DNA from 2 places in the Nocardia sp. 852002-20019_SCH5090214 genome. Region 2 is predicted to be linked to the other one. Evidence: riboswitches for the same ligand, from Rfam matches in the RefSeq annotation. Region 2 holds a riboswitch; the other holds the start of a gene.

Region 1 (7,259 bases), on a different contig from region 2:
ATCGCCGCCGCGGAGAACAGTTCGGCGTCACCGCGGCTCATGCCGGCTCGACCGCCGCGGCCTGCAGGGCGAAGAACCCGCTCGGATCCCGGTCCGCGTAGAGCCGATACCACGCATCCAGGACGGCCGGCTCGAACAGATCCAGCCGCGCGAAGATGTGGCGTGCGAAGTCGATCGGTGCGATGCCGCTCGCGGTGATCAGATCGCCGTCGGTCACCGCCGGCTCGTCCACATAGTGGTGCGCTCCCGAATATCCGGTCGAGGCGAGATTGTCCGCCGCGTTGCCGGTGTGCGGACGAGCATCGAGCAGGCCCTGTTTCGCCAGGCCGTAGGTCGCACCGCAGATCGCCGCGACCGGTACGCCGGCCTTCAGGAAGTCCTCTGCAGCCTGGGCGAACCGCGCCAGCTGCCCGTCCTCCCAGATGTCGGCGCCGGGCAGGATCAGCATCGCGCTGTCGGCCGGGGAGAGCTGGTCCAGAGTGAGATCGGGAACCACGCGCAACCCGCCCATCGAGGTGACCGGCGCGGAGGTGGCGCCGACCGTGCGAATCTGCCGGCTTCCCGGCTCGCGCTGCATCAACGGGCGATTGATGCCGGCCGTCACGTAGCTCGGCTCCCAATCCGCGAACGTGTCGTACACCGCCACATGAACCGTCTGAGTCATGACAGTATGCTGTCATGATTGACAGCATACTGTCAACGCCCGGCGGTCAGCTCAGCGCCTGCTCCAGATCACCGAGCAGATCCTCCACATCCTCGAGACCGATCGAAATGCGCAGCACCCCGTCGGTGAGTCCCACCGCCGCACGGCCTTCCGGACCCATCGCACGATGCGTGGTGGTCGCCGGATGCGTGACCAGGGTCTTGGCGTCGCCGAGGTTGTTGGAGATGTCGACGATGCGCAGCCGGTTCAGCACCTCGAAGGCCCGCTTCTTGCCCTCGTCGGGGCCCGCGGCGAGTTCGAAGGTCACCACGGTGCCGCCGCCGGACATCTGCGCGGTCGCCAGCTCGTGCTGCGGATGCGAGGCGAGGAACGGGTACTTCGTCCAGGCCACGCCCGGATGCTGTTCCAGGAACTCGGCGACGGCCAGCGCGGACTGCGTCGACTGACGCACCCGCAGCGGCATCGTCTCCAGTCCCTTCAGCAGGGTCCAGGCGTTGAACGGACTCAGCGCCGGGCCGGTGTGGCGCATCAGATTCTTGACCGGCCCGTTGATGTAGTCGCTCGTGCCGAGGATCGCACCGCCGAGGACGCGACCCTGTCCGTCGATGTGCTTGGTGCCCGAGTAGACCACCACATCGGCGCCGAGGTCGAGACTGCGCTGCAGCAGCGGCGTCGCGAACACGTTGTCCAGCACGACCTTCGCGCCGGCGGCATGGGCCAGTTCGCTCACCCGCCGCACGTCGACGAGGGTCTGCATCGGATTCGAGGGAGTTTCGAAGAACACCGCGGCCGTCGGCTGCGAGAGCGCCTGCTCCCACTGGTCGAGATCCTCACCGTCGACGAAGACGGTCTCCACGCCCCAGCGCGGCAGGATCTCGTTGCACACCACGAAACAGGAACCGAACAGGCTGCGCGCGGCCACCAGCCGGTCTCCCTGCCCGAGCAGCGCGGCCAGCGCGGTGAACACCGCGGACATGCCGCTGGCGGTGGCGAAGCACGCCTCGGCGCCCTCGAGCAGCCGCATCCGCTCCTCGAACATCGCGACCGTCGGATTGCCGTAGCGCGAATAGACGAAATGCTCGATATCGCCGGTGAAGGCCGCTTCGGCCGCCTCGGCGCTCTCGTAGACGAATCCGGACGACAGATACAGCGCCTCGGAGGTCTCCTCGAACCCGGAGCGGCGCAGCCCGCCGCGCACGCCCAGGGTCGCCGGTCCCACCCCCTCGGGCAGCGGCCGATCGAATGCACCGCCGGTGATCATGACTGCCTCCACGAAAAGAATTGCCGCACAACAGATCCGCTCACGACTGCCGCCACGGCAGGCCGAGTGCGCGCCAACCGGTGCCGCCGCGATGCCCCTCGGCATCCAGCGGACCCTCGAAACCCTCGAGCACGTTGTAGGAGGGCGCGAAACCGGCCGCCGTCGCCGCCGTGGCCGCACCGATCGAACGCTGCCCGGACCGGCACAGGAAGATCACCGGGGCATCGCTGTCGCCCGCGCGATCGGCCAGCACCTGCTTCAACTGCTCCACGAATACGGGGTTGGGTGCGCCGGTGCCGTCGACCCATTCGATGAGGGCGGTCGGCCGCTCGATCGAGGTGGTGTCGGGCACTCCGACGAACCGCCATTCGGCCTCGGTGCGCACATCCACCAGCACCGCATCCGGATTGTCGCGCAACAACTCCCACGCCTGCCCGGGCGTGATGTCACCGGCGTAGCTCACTTGTCGAACCTCCTACGGAATCCGCACTTGCCGCGTCCGGTCGGACCGCGGCCAGGTCGTCACCCGGAGCACCCCACCGCGGAGGAGGGTTGCCGACCAGCGAGCCGGGGCTTACCGCTGGTACTCATGACCTGAACCGAGAATGCCTGGTCACAGGCCCGATTGTCAAACATGGACAGCGGCGGCTCAGGGGTTGACGCACACCAGCCAGGTGCCGTTCTCGCGACTGAAATTCCAGTTCGCCGCGGACTGGCGACCGTCGATCCGGCTGGTCACCGACGCCGTCGCGCGGTCGCCGTCGATGTGCACCGCGTCGACTCCGGCGATCTCCACCTTCTTGCCCGCCGAGTCGGCGCCCAGCGGCGACTTCTTCTCGTCGAACCCGGTGCATTCGGTGGTCTTGCGCCGGTCGGCGTCGGAATCGCTTCTCGCCGTGGCGAAGTTGCGCGCCGCGATGGCGACCCGATCCGGATCTGTGAGATTGTTCTCAGCCGGGCGGGTGATTCCGAGGATGACGACGGCGAGCACCGCCAGGACGGCGATGGCCGCGGCGATCAGGAACGGCTTCGCCGACCGCGTCGTGTCGCGCTGATCGATCGAGGTAGCCGGATCATTCATGCCCTGCATCATCCCCGGCGGGTCCAAGTGTCGAAGATCACGCCCGCATTTTCGCGCGGATACCGGGAATAGCGGCGGTGTGTGCCACCGATAGAATCACCAGAACTCCGGCCACATCCGGTGCACGGATCGGGAGAGCTCCGCGCGGCAACGAGGCAGCATCGGCGGAGCAGTCGGGCAGGCGCCCGGCCCGCACGTCAACTTAGCCTAAGCTAAGAAGGACGGCTGACAAGACGAGAGTTTTCGACCAAAGGGTGCGCGTAGAAATGACCGAACACGCTGGAACGAATAGCGGCGCGGGCGACCGCCCCCTGCGCATCGCGATCGTCGGTGCCGGACCGGCCGGAATCTACGCCGCCGACGCGCTGATGAAGTCCGACGTGGAGGCGAGTATCGACCTCTACGAGCGCATGCCGGCCCCGTTCGGTCTGATCCGCTACGGCGTCGCACCCGACCACCCGCGCATCAAGGGCATCATCACCGCGCTGCACAAGGTGCTCGACAAGCCGCAGGTCCGCCTGCTCGGCAATATCGACTACGGCAGCGACATCGACCTCGAGGACCTGCGCCGCTTCTACGACGCGGTGATCTTCTCCACCGGCGCCAACGCCGACCGCGCCCTGGGCGTCCCGGGTATCGAACTGGACGGCAGCTACGGCGCCGCCGACTTCGTGTCCTGGTACGACGGCCACCCGGACGTGCCGCGCACCTGGCCGCTCGACGCGGAGAAGGTCGCCGTCCTGGGTGTGGGCAATGTGGCGCTCGACGTGGCCCGCGTGCTCGCCAAGACCGGTGAGGAACTGCTGCCCACCGAGATTCCGCCGAACGTCTACGAGGGCCTGCGCAACAACAAGGCCGTCGAGGTGCACGTCTTCGGCCGCCGCGGTCCCGCCCAGGCCAAGTTCACCCCGCTGGAACTGCGCGAACTCGATCACTCGCCGAATATCGAGGTGATCGTCGATCCCGAGGACATCGACTACGACGAGGGCTCGGAAGCCGCGCGCCGCCACTCCAAGCAGGTCGACATGGTCTGCAACACCCTCGAGCAGTGGGCCATTCGCGACGTCGGCGACCGCCCGCACAAGCTGTTCCTGCACTTCTTCGAATCCCCGGCCGAACTGATCGGCGAGGACGGCAAGGTGGTCGGCCTGCGCACCGAGCGCACCACCCTCGACGGCACCGGCAACGTCAAGGGCACCGGAACCTACAAGGACTGGGACGTCCAGGCCGTGTACCGCGCCGTCGGCTACCTGTCGCAGAACATCCCGCAGCTGCCGTTCGACGACCAGGCCGGCACCGTGCCGAACGAGGCCGGTCGCGTGCTCCTCGACGAGGGCGCCGACGGCACCGCCCGCTACCTGCCGCAGACCTACGTCACCGGCTGGATCAAGCGCGGCCCGGTCGGCCTGATCGGCCACACCAAGGGCGACGCCAACGAGACCATCGCCTGCCTGCTCGACGACGCCGCCTCCTTCACCCCGGCCGCCGAACCCGATCCCGAGGCCGTGACGAAGTTCCTCGAGGACAAGGGCATTCCGTTCACCACCTGGGCCGGCTGGTACCGCCTCGACGCCCACGAGCGCTCGCTCGGCGAGCCCGAGGGCCGCGAGCGGGTCAAGGTCGTCGAACGCGAGGACATGCTGCGCGCGAGCGAGCCGCACAAGGTCTGAACACCACGCCGGATCCGCATTCGTCACCGACCTGAGGCATGCTGATCACGTGTTCGATTCACACGTTCACATCATCGACCCGCGGTATCCGCTGGTCGAGAATCAGGGCTACCTGCCGGAGCCGTACACCATCGCCGACTATCGAAAGCGCATGGCGCACTTCGATGTCGACGGTGGTGCGGTGGTGAGTGCGTCCTTCCAGGGCACCGACTCGACGTTCATGATCGCCGCACTGGCCGAACTCGGGCCGAACTGGGTCGGCGTGATCAATCTGCCTTCGGACGTCACCGACGAGCAGATCATCGAACTGGACCGGGCCGGGGTGCGGGCCATCCGGTTCAATCTCAAGCGCGCCGCGGTCGACATCGTCACGCTGACCATGCAGGCCGTGCGCGCCTACGAACTCGCCGGCTGGCATGTCGAGCTCTACATCGACGGATCCATGCTGGGCTCGCTGGAACCGGTCATCTCCAAACTGCCGGCGCTGAGCATCGACCACATGGGCATGTCCGACGAGTGCCTGCCCTATCTGCTGAATCTGGTCGATCGCGGGGCCCGGGTGAAAGCCTCCGGATTCGGTCGGGTGTCGATGGATGTGGAATCGGCGATGCGACGGGTGCACGCGGTCAATCCCGGTGCGCTGATGTTCGGCTCCGATCTGCCGGGCAATCGGGCCGGACGGCCGTTCCGCGATGCCGATATCGAGATCATCGGCCGGGCCGTCGGCGCGGATATGTACCGGGTGCTCGAGGACAACGCCCGCGCCTGCTACCGGCTGCCGATGAAGGTGCGTTCGGCCGAGGATCCCGTGCCGACGCTGCCGATTCCGCGCACCGAACCGCCGACGCTGCGGCTGCGCCGCTCGGAACTGCCCCAGCCGCCGAAACGGAACCAGCCCCCGGACCGGACGCGACCGCTGCGGATCATCGAATAGCCACGCACACCGCACCCGGATGCCGTGCGTCACATCCACCGCTTATTGTCGTAGTGTCAACACCGGCGCGCGCCGCCGGTCGCAGGATCGACGACGAACCGAGGTAGGGCGTGAGCACTTCATCCACCACCACCGGACAGGGCCCACTCGCGGGCATCAAGGTTCTGGAGCTGGCCGGAATCGGCCCCGGCCCGCACGCGGCACTGCTGCTGGCCGATCTGGGCGCCGATGTGGTGCGCGTGCAGCGTCCCGGCCAGCTGCCGGGATTCATGGAACGACCGCAGTGGCGGGGACGCACCATCGTCGAGGCCAACCTCAAGGATCCCGCCGATATCGAGAAGGTGCTCGGCCTGATCGACAAGGCCGATGTGCTGCTGGAGGGTTTCCGGCCCGGCGTCACCGAGCGGATGGGACTGGGCCCGGACGTCACCCTCGAGCGCAACCCGCGCCTGATCTACGGCCGGATGACCGGGTGGGGACAGTACGGCCCGCTCGCCGACCGCGCCGGCCACGACATCAACTACATCTCGCTGACCGGTGTGCTCAACGCCATCGGCCGCAAGGGTGAGCGCCCGGTCCCGCCGCTGAACATGGTCGGCGACTTCGGCGGCGGTTCGATGTTCCTGGTGATGGGTGTGCTCTCCGCGCTGGTGGAGCGGTCGATCTCCGGTAAGGGCCAGGTGATCGACGCCGCGATGATCGACGGTGCGCTCTCCCTCTCGCACATGATCTGGGGTATGCGCGGCATGGGCCTGTGGTCGGACGAGCGGGGCACCAACCTGCTCGACACCGGTATGGCCTTCTACGACACCTACGAGACCTCCGACGGCAAGTACATGGCCGTCGGCTGCATCGAACCGCAGTTCTACGCCGAATTCCTGAAGGGTCTCGAGATCGACCCCGAGGGCCTGCCGATGCAACTCGACCCCAACGGCCAGGATCAGCTGCGCAAGCTGTTCACCGAGAAGTTCAAGACCAAGACCCGCGACGAATGGGCCGCGATCTTCGACGGCACCGACGCCTGCTGCACCCCGGTCCTCACCTTCACCGAGGCCACCGAGAACGGCCATATCACCGCCCGCGAATCCCTGGTCGAGATCGACGGCGTGGTCCAGCACGCCCCCGCCCCGCGCTTCTCCCGCACCCAGGGCGGCACCCCCACCCCGCCTCCCTCGGCCGCCACGGCCATCGACGAGATCTGGGCGAACTGACGCGGCGCCCCGGTGGCGAGCGCCGCCACCGGGGCATTCCCGGCACGCCGGCATTTGCGCTGGATAGGGCTGCGGCCGTTCGCGGTTCGTTCATTCCGCGCAAATTCGCCAAGGCACTACAGTAATTTCATGGCTCGGAACTGGCCGATGATCGAGCGCGGTGGCGAATTGGAGTCGATTCGCGCCGCGTTGACCGGCACCGAATTCGTCGGCGCGATCCTGACCGGCGACGCGGGGGTGGGGAAGACGACCCTGGCGCGGCAGGCGACGGCCGCGGTGGGCGGGAGTGTGCGCTGGGTGGCGGGCACCGAGTCCGCACGCAGTATTCCGCTCGGCGTGTTCGCGCATATGGTCGGCGTGTACACCGCACACGACCCGGTCACGTTCATGGCCGCCGCGCGGGAGGCGCTGCTGTCCGACGGCGACACCATCATCGGC
Region 2 (7,259 bases):
ATCCGCCTCCATCTTCGCCTTGACCTCGGGATTCTGTGCCACGACCTCGAGTGCGGAGGTCAGCACCGATCCGACCGCGATGGCGTTGACCCGGATCCGCGGCGACAGATCCGCGGCGGCCAGCCGGGTCCAGTGCGCGAGCGCCGCCTTGGCCGTGCCGTAGGCGAGGAAGCCGCGCCCGGGCGCCCGGCCCATCATCGAGGAGATGTTGACCACCGAGCCGCCCTCGCCGGCGAGCATGTGCGGAACCGCCGCGCGGGTGAGGGCGTGCGCGGTGGAGACGTTGAAGCGGAAGGCCTCTTCGAGGAATTCCGGCGAGGTGGTCATGAAGGTGTTCGGCATGGTGCCGCCGACATTGTTGACCACGATGTCGATGCGGCCGAACTCGGTGGCGGCGGCGTCGGCCAGTGCCGTCACGGCGTCGAGGTCCGACAGATCGCAGGCCACGGCGAGGGCGCGCCGGCCCGTCGCGCGGATCTGCTCGGCGACCGCGTCCAGTTGTGACTGGGTGCGCGCGGCGATCGCCACATCGGCGCCCGCCTCGGCCAGGGCGAGGGCGGTGGCGGCGCCGATACCGCGGCCGGCGCCGGTGACGACGGCGACCCGGCCGTCGAGTCGGAATTTGTCCAGGATCATCGCTAGTCCTCTCGTTGGGTGTCCTCGCAGTGTTAAGAATTAGTTCTTAACTGTCAAGGACTAGTGCTCAATTCGCTGGTAGGACGTATCGTACTCAGGGTGGAAGCAGTAAGTGCCCGGGAGCGGTTGATGATGGCGGGGGAACGGTTGATCGCCGAGCGGGGATATCTGGTCCCGCTGCGCGATATCGCCGCCGCGGCCGGGCAGCGCAACAACTCGGCGATCCCCTATCACTTCGGCTCGCGCGACGGACTCGTCGAGGCCGTGGTGGAGCAGCGGCTGGCGACCCTGGAGGTGCGCCGGCTGGAGTTGCTGGCGCAGCGGCCGACCGCGACCGGCGACGATGTGCACACGCTGCTCGACGCGCTGGTCATCCCCATGTTCGAACTGGGAGCGCGGAACGAGAGTTCCTATTACGCAAGGTTTCTCGAACAGATCCGCACCCATCCGGCGGTGTCGGACGCGGCCAATCTGGACAGCGCCGAACGGACCTCGGTGCGGGTGATCGTGGGTGGGCTGGACCGCGCGCTCTCGGACCTGCCGCCGCGCCTGCGGCATCGCCGGCTGCGCAGTCTCACCACGGTGCTGTTCGCGCTGCTGGCCGACCACGAACGGGCCGTCGAGGCGGGCCGGATCGCCGCCGACGACCGCGAGGCCTGGGACCAGGTCATCGACATGCTCGCCGGTTCCCTCACCGCGCCGGTCACGACGCGGGCCCGGTGAATATGTGACGATCGGGCCATGCACAGCGACGCGATCGGATTCGCCGCTCCGATACCGGTATTGCGGATCTACGACGTCGGCCTGGCCTACGAGTTCTACCTGGACTTCCTGGGTTTCACCGTGGACTGGGAGCATCGGTTCGGCGCGAATTTCCCGCTGTACGCGCAGGTTTCGCGCGCGGCGGCCCGGCTGCATCTCAGTGAGCATCACGGCGACGGCACGCCGGGATCGGTGGTGTGGATCGCTGTGGACGATATCGACGCCTGGCAATCCGAGTTGGCCGCGGCGGAATACCGGTACGCCAAACCCGGGCGCCCGGACGACGGCCCCGGCGGCCGGGGTTTCGCCGTGACCGACCCGTTCGGCAACATCCTGCGATTCGCCCAACCGGCCTGAACCGACATCCGGCGGTGGGGCGACGGCTGGCGGCTCACCCGTGCCGCCGATTACCGTGAACACTGTGGATATCGCGCGCGAGCTGCCCGGCGAACGGTCGGTGCCGCGCACCGGATGGCGCACTCAGGGCGGGCCGCTGCTGGCGGCCGGTGCGGTGGTCGCCGCGGCTACGGTGCTGCACTTCCGCGATCCGCACAGCCAGGGGGCGTACGGGATCTGTCCGTTCTATGCGCTGACCGGATGGTGGTGCCCGGGATGCGGTGGATTGCGTGCTGTGCACAATCTCACCGAAGGCCGGGTGCTCGACGCGCTGCACAGCAATGTCTTCGTGCTTCCGCTGCTGCTCACCCTCGCATTGTGGTGGGGACGGTGGGCCCTGGGCCGCTGGCACGGCAGAGCCGACACCGCCTTTCCCTTTACCCTTCGTGGCCAGGCGCAATGGTGGTTGATCGGGCTGCTCGTGGTGTTCACCGTCGCCCGCAACACCCCCTGGGGTACCTGGTTGGCCCCGGTCTAGGCGGGCATGCTGGAAGTATGACCCAGGAAATCGCTGATTCACTGAAGGCTCGGGTGCGCGAGAAGATGCTGCGCCAATTGAACGAGGACGGCGCGCCGGACCCCGAGCAGGACGACCCGCGCCAGATCGCGATCGAGAAGGACCTCGAGGCCATCGAGTCCGTTCCCGACGGCGATCCGCTGATCGAGGAATTGGCCGCCCGCTACCTGGTGCCGTGAATCGGATCGCGCTGGATCAGAGGGTGCACGGCGCCGCGCCGTGCGCCGCCTCGGTCAAACCCGGCCGGGTCTCCGGCAGAGGCGACCACTGTCCGCCCGCATACGTGTAGTTCCACGCAGCGCCGTCTCGAACCAATCGACGCAGCGCCTCGAGCAGTCGATCGACATCCGCGACCGACGTGCCCAGGCCGACGCTTGCGCGCACCGCGCCGTCGACGCCCAGCCGCTGCAACAGTGGATGAGCGCAGAATCGCCCGTCGCGGACGCCGATGCCGAATTCGGCCGACAGATACGCCGCGACGCGGCCGGGCTCGAACCCGTCGACGGTGAACGCCACGATGCCCACACTGTCGGCGCTGTCGGAGAAGATTCGCAATTGCCGCACTCCCGCAACGGTTTCCAGTCCGTCGCGCAGGCGGCGAATCAGGTGGTGTTCGTGCTCGACCACGGCTTGTTCGTCGAGGGCGCTCAACGTTTCGCAGGCCGCCGCGACGGCCGCCGCGCCCAAGACGTTCGGTGATCCCGCCTCGTGCCGCTGCGGTGCGGGCGCCCAGTGCGCCTGTTCGGTGGTGACGGCGGTGACCGCTCCGCCGCCCGCCAGATATGGCGGGGCCGCGTCCAGCCAGTCCCGCCGACCCACCAGCACACCGGCGCCGAAGGGCGCGTACAGCTTGTGCCCGGAGAAGGCCAGATAGTCGATGCCGGTTCCGCCGGATTCCGCGAACGCCTGCAGGTCGATTCGGCGGTGCGGGGCCAGCTGCGCTGCATCGACCAGGATGCGGGCGCCGTGGCGATGGGCGAGTGCGGTCGGTTCCGCCAGCGGCAGCACCTCGCCGGTCACATTCGACGCCCCCGTAATCGCAAGCAGCGCAGCCGGTTCGGCGCACAGCTCGGCCTCGATCCGGTGCAGCGTCTCCGCGATCGTCTCGGCGGCGGGGACCACCCGGCGGCCGCGGCGCGTCCAGGGCAGGAAGTTCGCGTGGTGCTCGATATCGAGCACCACGGTGTCGCCGGGAACGCAGCAGGCCAGCAGATTCAAGGAGTCGGTGGTGTTGCGGGTGAACACCACGACCTGGTCGTCGGCGCAGTTCACCGCCCGGGCGACCGAAACCCGTGCCGCCTCGTAGCAGTCGGTGCTGATGCGGGAGGCGTATCCGGCGCCGCGGTGCACGCTGGCGTAAGAGGGGAGCAGCTCGTTCACACGGTCGGTGACCTGGGCCAGGGCGGGCGCGCTGGCGGCGTAGTCGAAGTTCGCGTAGGTACGGAAACCGCCCTGTACCAACGGAACTCGTAGATCGCACCCGGAGACGCGCGCGATCGGTTCACCGGTGCGGCAGGAACGGGTGGCATTGCCGGCGCAGTCCGGCGCCGAGCAGGTGCAGGCGGCGCCGGAGCGGGAGGCGCAGCCTCGGTGAGAGCAAACCTGTTCCGGGACAACCGTTTCGGCGGTGGCGGCGGCAATTGTCGAGACAGCAGTACGCATCGGGACGATCCCTTTGTTCAGGGACTCCGGATGTGGAGGGTGATCGGAGTCCGCGCTTGCCGTGCTCGATCGAGCAGCGGCCAGGTCGTCACCCGGAGCACCCCACCGCGGAGGAGGGTTGCCGACCAGCTAGCCGGGGCTTGACGCTGGTACTCGTGACCTGAGCCGAGATTGGCAGAATTCGCCGGGCATTGTCAAGCGCCGGCATCCGGCGAGAAGGTGCGCCGCGCCGCGCCGCAATCGCGACATGCGTGAAACAGCTTGTGGCTCAGTCCAATCCGGCCGGGCGATGATAGGTGCCGTTGTAGTACAGCAGCGGGTTGCGCATCGGTTCGCCGCCGGTGTCGTCGTGTACGCGGGTGACCAGTCCGACGACCAGGGTGTGGTCGCCGATCGGGATCAGCCGGTGCACCGTGGCGCGCACCCAGATCGGGGTGCCGTGCAGCACCGGCTCGCCCGTGTCGAGCGTCGACCACAACTCCGGGTCGGCGAAACGCTGTTCGGCGGCACGCGAAAACCGCTGTGCCAGATGCTGTTGATGTTCGCCGAGGAAGTGCACGACGACCGAATCGGCCTCGGTCATCGCGTCGATGGACGAGGAGGTGTGCGCGATGTTGAACGAGATCAACGGCGGATCCAGCGACAGCGAGGCGAAGGAGGTGGCGGTGAATCCCACCGGGCGTTCCGGCCGGCTCAGGGTGACAATCGTCACTCCTGCGGGGTAGTGGCGCATGGCGGCTCGGTACTGCGCTGCGGTGATGCCGTCGTGCTGAGGTCGGAGTCGCTCGGGTTCGAGATCGGCCAGCTCGGCGTCGGGTCGCTGGGAACTGCTCACGCTTCCAACCTACGTCCTGCCCGCTCTCCCGCAATCCCGACCGCTGTCCCGGTGCCGCCGAACTGCCCCGATACGCTGTACGAATGAGTGATTGGAAGGCTTTCGACGTCGAGCGCACCGGTCACGTCGCGCGAGTGACGCTGACCGGACCCGGCAAGGGCAATGCCATGGGCCCGGATTTCTGGAGTGAGTTGCCGCTGATCTTCGGCGAGCTGGACGCCGATCCGGAGATCCGCGCGATCGTGCTCACCGGTTCCGGTAAGCACTTCTCCTACGGTCTCGATCTGCCCGCGATGAGCCCGACCTTCGGTCCGCTGCTGGCCGAGAAGGCCCTGGCCGCACCGCGCACCGATTTCCTCTACGAGATCCGGCGCATGCAGGCCTCGGTGACCGCGGTCGCCGACTGCCGCAAACCCGTGATCGCCGCGATCTCCGGCTGGTGCGTGGGCGGCGGACTCGATCTGATCGCCGCCGCGGATATCCGCCTGGCCAGCGCGGAGGCCAGCTTCAGCCTGCGCGAGGCCAAGGTCGCCATCGTCGCCGACATCGGGTCGCTGCACCGGTTGCCGGGCATCATCGGCGAGGGCCATGTGCGCGAGCTCGCCTACACCGGCAAGGACATCGACGCCGCGCGCGCGGAGAAGATCGGCCTGATCAACGACGTCTACCCCGACCAGGAGGCGGTACTGGCCGCCGCGCACACGCTGGCGGAGGAGATCGCCGCGAACCCGCCGCTGGTCGTGCAGGGCATCAAGGACGTGCTCGATCAGCCCAAGGCCGGCAAGGTGGCCGACGGGCTGCGGTACGTGTCGGCGTGGAACGCGGCCTTCCTGCCCTCGGAGGATCTGACCGAGGCGATCCAGGCCGTCTTCGAGAAGCGCAAGCCGAAGTTCCAGGGCAAGTAGCGCTCGAGCCGGCGGCCTGCCGACACGGCTGCCGAATCGGCGAGGGCGCCCGCGGGACGCATACGCCCGCGAGCGCCCTCGCTCGGTAGGGATGCCCGGCGGCCCGGCGGCACGGGTCGCCGGCGGCACTCAGTGCCCGCCCTGCTCCTGCAGCCGCTTGAACGCCTCATCGGCGAGAGTCTCGGCCTTGGCCCGGCCGTCCCAGCCGTCGACCTTGACCCACTTGCCGGGCTCGAGGTCCTTGTAGTGCTCGAAGAAGTGCTCGATGGCCTTGCGCTCGAACTCCGGGATGTCGTTGACATCCTGGATGTGATCCCAGCGCTTGTCACCGGACGGAACCGCGACAACCTTCTCGTCGCCGCCGGCCTCGTCGCTCATCAGCAGCACACCCACCGGACGGGCCTCGACGATCACGCCGGGGAACACCGACTCGGGCAGCAGCACCAGGCAGTCCAGCGGGTCGCCGTCGGAGCCCAGGGTGTTCTCGATGTAGCCGTAGTCGGCCGGGTAGACCATCGGGGTGTAGAGGTAGCGGTCCAGCCGCACCCGACCCGTCTCGTGGTCGACCTCGTACTTGTTGCGCTGCCCCTTGGGGATCTCGATGGTGACGTCGAACTCCACGTCATCTCCTTCGTCCGATGCGTATGCGTTGATGCGGTACGGCTGCTCGCCGGCGTGTGCCGCGGCCGACTCGCCGACCGGTTCGGTGGGCTGCCGACTCGCCAGCTCGTTCGGTGGAACGCCGGCGAGGTGAGGATAGTGTGGTCGATGCGCGCATGGGTGCGGCAGGGAGCGTCCGCCTCACACGGGTGAATAGGGAGACAGCTGTCACGTGGTAGGTCGAGGTAGGAAGAACATCGGTGGGCTGGCCGCTCGCCGACGCCGCAATATGTGGGTCGCGGTGCTGGTCGCAACCGTTGTCGCCGTCGTCGTGGCCACGGTCGCCCTGGTGACGGTGCGCCCGTGGACCGAGGAATTCCGGCACGGGGGTTTGACGATAGCCGCACCCCCGGCCCCCGTGAAGCCTTTTCCGCAGCTGAATCCCGCCTCGGCGAATGCGCCCGAACCCAGCCGCCAGGGCCTGGCCGATGCCCTGTCCCATGTGGCGACCAGTCCGGACCTGGGCAATTTCGCCGGATCGATCTCCGACCCCGACACCCGCGCCACGCTGTGGAGCGCCGATCCGGACAAGCCGATGATCCCGGCGTCCACCCTCAAGGTCATGACCACGGCGGCGGCCCTGCTGGTCCTGCCGCCGGATCATCGGCTCACCACCCGGGTGGTGGCCGGCTCGGCGCCCGGTGAGGTGGTGCTGGTCGGCGCCGGCGATCCCACCCTGACCGCGCAGGCCGACGGCAAGGGGTACTACCCGGACGGGCCGAAGTTGTCGGATCTGGTGGCCCAGATTCGTGCCGCCGGCCATCCGGTCGACACGGTCGTCGTCGACACCTCGCTGTATTCCGGCCCGACCTCACCGGCCGGCTGGGATCCGGCCGATATCGCGGGCGGTTCATGGGCGCCGATCGAACCGGTGATGATCGATGGC

What was found. Region 2 has a riboswitch for S-adenosylmethionine ahead of A5780_RS15540 (aminotransferase class V-fold PLP-dependent enzyme). Riboswitches for the same ligand answer to the same signal wherever they lie in the genome.
Region 1: another riboswitch for S-adenosylmethionine. It lies ahead of A5780_RS04070 (rhodanese-like domain-containing protein); the one in region 2 lies ahead of A5780_RS15540 (aminotransferase class V-fold PLP-dependent enzyme).

What each region holds. Positions count from the first base shown of each region.
Region 1 covers NZ_LZMK01000030.1:28,983-36,241, reverse strand. The annotation lists gene A5780_RS04085 (MarR family winged helix-turn-helix transcriptional regulator) at 1-41, opposite strand, end outside; gene A5780_RS04080 (type 1 glutamine amidotransferase family protein) at 38-664, opposite strand; gene A5780_RS04075 (O-succinylhomoserine sulfhydrylase) at 711-1,925, opposite strand; gene A5780_RS04070 (rhodanese-like domain-containing protein) at 1,966-2,388, opposite strand; SAM riboswitch class IV at 2,407-2,520, opposite strand; gene A5780_RS04065 (hypothetical protein) at 2,575-3,006, opposite strand; gene A5780_RS04060 (FAD-dependent oxidoreductase) at 3,273-4,676, shown strand; gene A5780_RS04055 (amidohydrolase) at 4,726-5,610, shown strand; gene A5780_RS04050 (CaiB/BaiF CoA-transferase family protein) at 5,721-6,821, shown strand; gene A5780_RS04045 (LuxR C-terminal-related transcriptional regulator) at 6,951-7,259, shown strand, end outside.
Region 2 covers NZ_LZMK01000193.1:19,722-26,980, forward strand. The annotation lists gene A5780_RS15515 (SDR family oxidoreductase) at 1-636, opposite strand, end outside; gene A5780_RS15520 (TetR/AcrR family transcriptional regulator) at 736-1,359, shown strand; gene A5780_RS15525 (glyoxalase superfamily protein) at 1,378-1,755, shown strand; gene A5780_RS15530 (DUF2752 domain-containing protein) at 1,820-2,272, shown strand; gene A5780_RS15535 (hypothetical protein) at 2,302-2,490, shown strand; gene A5780_RS15540 (aminotransferase class V-fold PLP-dependent enzyme) at 2,507-3,973, opposite strand; SAM riboswitch class IV at 4,021-4,134, opposite strand; gene A5780_RS15545 (flavin reductase family protein) at 4,242-4,706, opposite strand; gene A5780_RS15550 (crotonase/enoyl-CoA hydratase family protein) at 4,892-5,713, shown strand; gene ppa (inorganic diphosphatase) at 5,843-6,334, opposite strand; gene A5780_RS15560 (D-alanyl-D-alanine carboxypeptidase/D-alanyl-D-alanine-endopeptidase) at 6,603-7,259, shown strand, end outside.